DNA from 2 places in the Thiopseudomonas sp. SA1F2-1K genome. Region 1 is predicted to be linked to the other one. Evidence: predicted binding sites of a transcription regulator. Region 1 holds the regulator's gene; the other holds the start of a gene.
The links. Region 1 encodes sigma-54, which starts transcription at its own class of promoters, with help from an activator protein. Its sites were predicted from a motif close to ANTGGCATNNANNTTGCTNT; they were not measured.
Positions count from the first base shown of each region.

Region 2: a site for sigma-54 is predicted at 1,152-1,171, ahead of AC2T15_RS01130 (pilin). Genes of this name have one in related genera too.

Region 1 is NZ_CM172014.1:705,014-708,428, forward strand. Features, by position in the region: gene ptsN (PTS IIA-like nitrogen regulatory protein PtsN) at 1-240, opposite strand, end outside; gene hpf (ribosome hibernation-promoting factor, HPF/YfiA family) at 247-555, opposite strand; gene AC2T15_RS03355 (RNA polymerase factor sigma-54) at 669-2,144, opposite strand; tRNA gene AC2T15_RS03360 (tRNA-Met) at 2,382-2,458, shown strand; gene AC2T15_RS03365 (helix-turn-helix domain-containing protein) at 2,685-2,825, opposite strand; gene AC2T15_RS03370 (ISL3 family transposase) at 3,056-3,415, shown strand, end outside.
Region 2 is NZ_CM172014.1:221,757-225,171, reverse strand. Features, by position in the region: gene pilB (type IV-A pilus assembly ATPase PilB) at 1-807, opposite strand, end outside; gene AC2T15_RS01130 (pilin) at 1,229-1,732, shown strand; gene AC2T15_RS01125 (serine hydrolase domain-containing protein) at 1,826-2,983, shown strand; gene AC2T15_RS01120 (acyltransferase family protein) at 2,976-3,415, shown strand, end outside.

The DNA.
Region 1 (3,415 bases):
GGCGCTGATCGGGGTGCTGCAGCCTTCCATGCGGCAGTGGGGGATAGCAATGCCATCGCCAAAGCCGGTAGAGCCTAGGCGCTCTCTGGCAATTAAGTTTTCGTAGAGGGTGTCTTCATCAAGTTGAGGACAGTCGCTTACGATTAAGGCAGCAATTTGTTCAAGGACACGTTTTTTGCTGCCACCCAGCGCGTTGACTTGGCAACGGCTGGGGGTCAGGATTTGTTCTAATCGGATCATGTGAGGTTAGTGCTCAACTGCACCTTTATTGCGATCAAGTAACTTTTCTTTGTGCTTAATCAGTTGACGGTCTAGCTTATCGACCAAGAGATCGATAGCTGCATACATATCCTCGTGCTCTGAGTTAGCAACCACTTCGCCGCCAGCAATTAAAATAGTGGCGTCGATTTTTTGCTTTAGTTTTTCAACACTCATAACAACACGAGCGCTGGTGATTTTATCAGAGTGTCGCTCAAGCTTGGCAAATTTATCGTTTACATAGTTTTTCATCGCTTCGGTTACGTCTAACTGATGACCAGAAATATTAACTTGCATAGGACTCTCCTTTTTGCTCTTAGAAAGAGGTCTAGAGGCTAGACCTCGTAGTTATTACACTCTTTTTAATTTCTATGTTGCTTTACTGTACTCTAAATTAACCTGTTGTGGGGTTAAAAGCGTTGCTTTCGGTCACTAGACGAAGGGATGTCTAGGCTTTCGCGGTATTTAGCCACAGTACGCCGTGCGACATTAATTCCTTCAGCTTCTAGAAGGTTTGCTAACTTGCTGTCACTTAAGGGTTTTTTGGGATCTTCTTGCTTAATCAGTGCTTGAATTTTGGCTTTGATTGCAATTGAGGAAGAGTCTTCTCCATCAAGGTTGTTGACATGGCTGGAGAAAAAGTACTTCAACTCATAAACCCCAAATGGAGTATGCATATATTTTTGTGCGGTGGCACGCGAAATGGTGGATTCGTGCATCTCTAGCACCTCGGCCACATCGGCTAATACCAGAGGCTTCATATATTGCGCGCCACGCTCAAAAAAATCATATTGAAACTCTAAAATCGCGTTGGCTACTTTAAGAAGCGTTTCGCCACGGTTTTGTAAACTGCGGATAAACCAGCGGGCTTCTTGCAATTGCTGATTAACAAAGCCTTGCCCTGTGTTGCCTGGCGCTAGACTTGAAGGTTGACTCAGCCGAATCCGCGGTAAGCTATTGGGGTTGAGTTCAACTTGCCAGCGATCTTGTACTTTGCTCAAAATCAAATCAGGCACGATATATTCAGTGCTAGCGGTTTCATACTGCAAGCCAGGCTTAGGATCGAGTGTTTTTAGCAGATTAACAATTTGGCTGAGCTGCTCTTGATTAATCCGCATGCGCCGAAGCAGAGGAGATAAGTCTTTTTCGCCTAGATAGTTTAGGTACTTACTGCAGAGTAACTGGGCTTGAGCAAGCCACGGAGTGGTTTCGGGAAGCTGAGCTAACTGCAAGCTCAGACACTCGCCTAAACTTCGCGCAAATACCCCTACAGGTTCAAACAACTGCAGCTGTTGCAATAATGATTCGGCTTCACTCTGACTAAGGTCAGTGAGTTGGTGCTGCAGTTGTTGCAGTAACTGCTCCCAGCTATCAATAAAGTAACCCGCCTCGTTAAGGTTATCGATTAAGGCGAGGGCGGCTACTTGCTGCTTATTAGATAGCTTAAGTAAGTTCAGTTGCCACAGTAAGTGGTCTTTTAAACTGGTGTCAGAGGCTGTATTAGCCCCATAGTCCCAGTCTTCATCGCTCGTACTTGGTAAATGGCTGGCGCTGGTTTGGTAAACATCGTCCCAGCTGGTATCAAGGGCCAGTTCGGTTGGAATTTTTTCTTCCCACTCTTGGGTCTCGGAGTGATCCGTATGGAGACTGTCTGGTTCTTGTTGGTTGGTGGTTTTTTCTGCCGGCGAGGAAGTGTCTAAGGCCTGTTCTTGAAAAGAGAACTCTTCATGCTCATCCACCGACTCGAGTAGGGCATTGCTTTCTAGCGCATCTTGAATCTCTTGCTGCAAATCCAGTGAGGACATTTGCAATAAACGGATCGCTTGTTGCAGCTGGGGCGTGAGCGCTAGTTGTTGAGAAGTAGAAAGAGTGAGCGAAGCTTTCATGAGTACAGAATCCGATTAAAGTAGCCATTAGCTTAAGCAAGATACATGCCTAAACAATACTACCTTTAGCGCTTTTAAAGCAAAGCGCCGGTTGTAAGCTGTGCGCTAGTTTTATTGTCTTGTTTCTTGTGTTTGGCAACTCAGAGCAAAATACCTATTTTTCTGTTTAAGTGTTTGATAATTAAGAGAATTTAAAATAAAGTTTGCGTTAGTGATTTACCTGTGTATAATGGCTCTCGCGGGATGGAGCAGCTTGGTAGCTCGTCGGGCTCATAACCCGAAGGTCGTCAGTTCAAATCTGGCTCCCGCAACCAGATACTAAAGCCCTAACTTTCAATAAGTTAGGGCTTTTTTTATGCCTGCGATTCCTGCCTTAAAAACCGCCTAAAAAACCTCTGTGATACTTCTGTGACGTATGTGTGACAAATCGCTCATACCAAATTTTACTAACTCAGTAAAAACGACCTTAAGTCTTTTTTTACACCATCTAAAATCTTATTTTTCCTACATATTACTGTGCCATCCTTGGCCATTTCCCGCCTATTCTGTCTTGACTGGTAAGTACTCCAACCAATCACTGAACTCACATTGAAATAGCTTGCATAGCTTGTCGAGAGCATCGAGCTCAATACGCTGCGCGGTTTCTTTATAAAGAAGAGTCACCGTATTTCGATTAATGATGGCTGTTCAATACAACTTGCCAAAGCGCGCTCAGGATTGTGTGTTTATCGGTGGCTTATGCATGACATTGGTAAAGTGCTGATGCATTACAACACCGGCAATGACAATAAAACGGGAGTTAATGGGGCTCTTCGCATTTGAGGGTGTGGAAAAAATCTGACCGGCTGGAAAAGGTGCCGGGGAACTTGGAAAATGTAAGCTCCTACACCAACAAAAACCAAGCCCCCGACATGAGCAATCTTACCTTTTCCAGCCCAGACCTTTCCAGCTTTTGCCAACTAAATATCCTCGGCCTGACTGCCACTGGACAACATCTTTGTGCAGAACGCGCCGTCATCGAATGCCGTTTCACCAAAGCACCTGAGCCGTGCCCCAAGTGCGGTGCTGCTGGCGTTTCACGCGGCACGGTCGATAGGTATCTTGCTCACACACCTTACGGGCAACGGCCAACTACATTGTTGCTGCGTATTCGGCGTTGGCGTTGTATTTGCGGCTGCTTCTGGCACGAAGATACCAGCAGTGCTGCGCCGCCACGCGCAAAGCTTTCCCATGGAGCGATACGCTGGGCATTGGCTGCCATCGTGCTGGAT
Region 2 (3,415 bases), 480 kb from region 1:
GATAGATTTAGTGGGCGATAATTTTAACTTAATCCGGCCATCTTGGGGTTTGCGCCGCTCGGAGATATCCATACTGGCCATCACCTTCAACCGTGCGGAAATTCGGTCGCGAACACTAACCGGCTGCTTGGTCACCTCGTGCAACACCCCATCGGTACGAAAACGCACCCGGTAGCTGTGCTCGTAGGGTTCAAAGTGCAAATCCGAAGAACCCATTTTAATCGCCCGTAATAACATGCTATTAACAAAGCGCACAATCGGTGCTTCATCGGCGGCATCGGTGGCTTGCTCTTTTTCAGTGGCTTGGTCTGACTCAGTCTCTAATCCTTCAAGGGCTTCGCCATCTAGCCCACCTAGGCTGTCCGCTAGACTGTCGTAAAGTTTATCTAGGGCCCGATCTAGCTTATCTTGCTCCACCAGTACCGCTTCTACCGCTAGCCCGGTGGTAAATTTAATTTCATTAAGGGCCGCCTGATCCCCAGGGTCGGCTAGCCCCACATACAATAAATGGCCTTTTTTAGCCAAAGGCAATACCCGGTGTTTACGGGCAGTTTTTTCGCTAAGCAGCTCTTTGTTAAGTAGTTTTTCGTTAAAACTATTTAGGTCAAAGTAGGCCACGCCAAACTGATCGGCGGCTAGCTCCATCACAGCTTTGGCTTTAACCAATTTATGCTGAACCAGCCAAGCAATAACCGGCTGGCCAGCCAACTTGGCATCGGCCACTGCTTTAGCCACTTTATTGTGCTCGGCCAAGCCTGCATCAACAATTTGCCGTGCCAGCCCAACTAATTTAATGGGTGCATCCATTTAGCTACCTGTACCACTGTTTGCGTAAAAGAATAAAGCCGCATCTTACTAGGCTGCCCGCAGCATGCCAAACATTTAACGCAGAGTTTTGCGGTGGGTCACTGTCGTGCTTACTTTAGCTTATGTAAGCTTGCCTTTAATCCAAGCCATTTTGTTCGATAACTGACATTTAGCGTCAGTTATTACTTTTTTTTGCCAGCTTATTTTATTGTTAGATTAGTTAATCATTAGCTGATACAAGACAAAAACCGGGTAAAAAATAGTGGCTAATATGCCCCCTAAGCCTAAGCACCACAGGGCGTACAAGCCAAGTCTTTAGTGGTAAATAAAAATACTATTTGAAAGTTGGCACAAAGCTTGCTTATACTTTTAGCAACAGATTCATTCGAGTCTGATTTTTTAACCTAAATGGAGTTTTCACATGAAAGCACAAATGCAAAAGGGTTTTACCCTTATTGAATTAATGATCGTAGTAGCGATCATCGGTATTTTGGCCGCGGTAGCGATTCCTCAGTACCAGAACTATATTGCTAAGTCACAGGTTAGCCGTGTGATGAGTGAGACGGGTAGTCTTCGTACAGCAGTTGAAGCTTGCTTGCTAGATGGCAAAACAGGTGATGATTGTGAGCTAGGATGGACTAAAAGTAATTTAATCGCAGGTAGCGATGAAGGTAGCGGTAATGGTAGCGGTACTGAAGGTAGCGGTACTGGTCAAAGCGGCTTAGTTGTAAGCTGGGCAGCAAGTGCTGATGCTAATACAACGATTGAGGCTACCTTTGGTAATAATGCAGCCCAAGCTATTGCAACTAAAAAACTAACCTGGACGCGTGATAAGGATGCTGTATGGACTTGCGGTACAACTGTATCTGAAAAGTTTGCACCTGCAGGATGCACTGCTGCAGCTGCTCCTGCTACTGGTGACTAATTTAGCTTGAAAGCAGTAATGCGTTTTACAAAACGCCCTGATTTTTCAGGGCGTTTTTGTTTTGAAAATTATAATTAAGCTAAGCGAATAAAAATGATACGAGTATGTTTCTACGGCATTCTGGTAATAGCTTGTTCATTCGGGCTTTGGATTGTGCATCACTCAGCCCAGGATGGCACTTGGATTAGTCGCCAGTTTTATCTTTTAGAAAGTTTACTTGCCTCTAATAATGAGCATTGCCATGGCTCTAAAGAAAAATTGCTAAAACAAGTTTTACAAGCAGGGCGCGAACAAGGCTCTTTAGCCTCACAAGTGGCTTATTTATCACCGAATGGTGAAATGTCTGCCTGTGCTAGTGCCCCTCGCGGTGAAACCCCCAGCCTCAAGGCTCGCTACCGTTACGCTAGTTTAACCAAGCTGTTTACCGCACAAGCCGTGCTCACTTTAATGGCAGAGCAAGCACTGCCACTTGACACACCTTTATCTCAGTTCATCCCCGAAGCGAAGAACGCTCAAGATTCACGCTGGGCAGAGGTCACCATTGAGCAATTACTTACCCATAGCGCAGGCCTTGATAGGCTGCGTTCCTATGACCCTATGACGCGCCACGCCGTAACGCCGTGGTGCCCTGGCGATATGGAACAGCTTGAAAAATTTACACTCGATTTTGATCCAGGCACAGATTATGGCTATTCCAACTTAACGTATTGCTTGCTTGGCTTGGTGCTCGAACAACTCACCGATGTACCTTTTACCGAGGTATTAGAAAACACACTGGGCATCAGCAACTTTGATATGCAGTTTATAGTAGGCCCCTATTTGCCCGATGAAGTGCAATATGATTTTCGCCATACTGGGTTTTACAGTGAAAATTATTACGAATACATGGATTTCCCAGCGTTAGCCTCTTCGGCAGGGTTGTCTGGCACTGCATTAGGGCTAATTGAATGGATTGCCGCTCAACGCCAAAACAATACACTCACCGCTACCGAGCACGTATGGCCACAAAAGTGCGACCTAAGCAAAAAGCGCGCTTGCTATGGCTATGCCTTATTTCCGTACCGTAAACAAGGCAGTGACTTACTGGTGCAAGTGCAACAAGGCTATGTGTTCGGTGCATCCTCATCGTTAATATTTGATGAGCATGGCGGTGTATTCGTATGGCTAGGCAATGGCTCAGCCCCCAAAGGCAGTGCTTCAGATAACATGCTCGATGCCATGTATGAGCTTTTGGCGGCGCATTATGAATAAGCCAACGCAAGTTTTGCCAACGTATTTACCAAGCTTAGATGGCTTGCGTGCGTTGGCGGCTTGGTTGATTGTGCTGTATCACGCAAAAGCACCAATGATATCGGGCGGTTATATGGCCGTGGATGTGTTTTTGGTGTTATCTGGGTTTTTAATTACGCGTTTGCTTATGGCAGAAAACAAAAGCACAGGCACTATTAATTACAAGGCTTTCACGCTACGCCGTTTACGCCGCTTAATGCCTGCGCTACTGCTTATGTTGCTGGCGTATTTAATTGCCGCACCGTTCTTTTTTGATTATGCACCTTGGACAAGCCATGCACGCGATGCCTTTTGGACGAGCCTTTATGTCATCAATTACGCCACAGTATTTGGCGACAAAGTTGTTTTGCTTGGCCATGTCTGGACGCTGGCAGTAGAAATGCAGTTTTATTT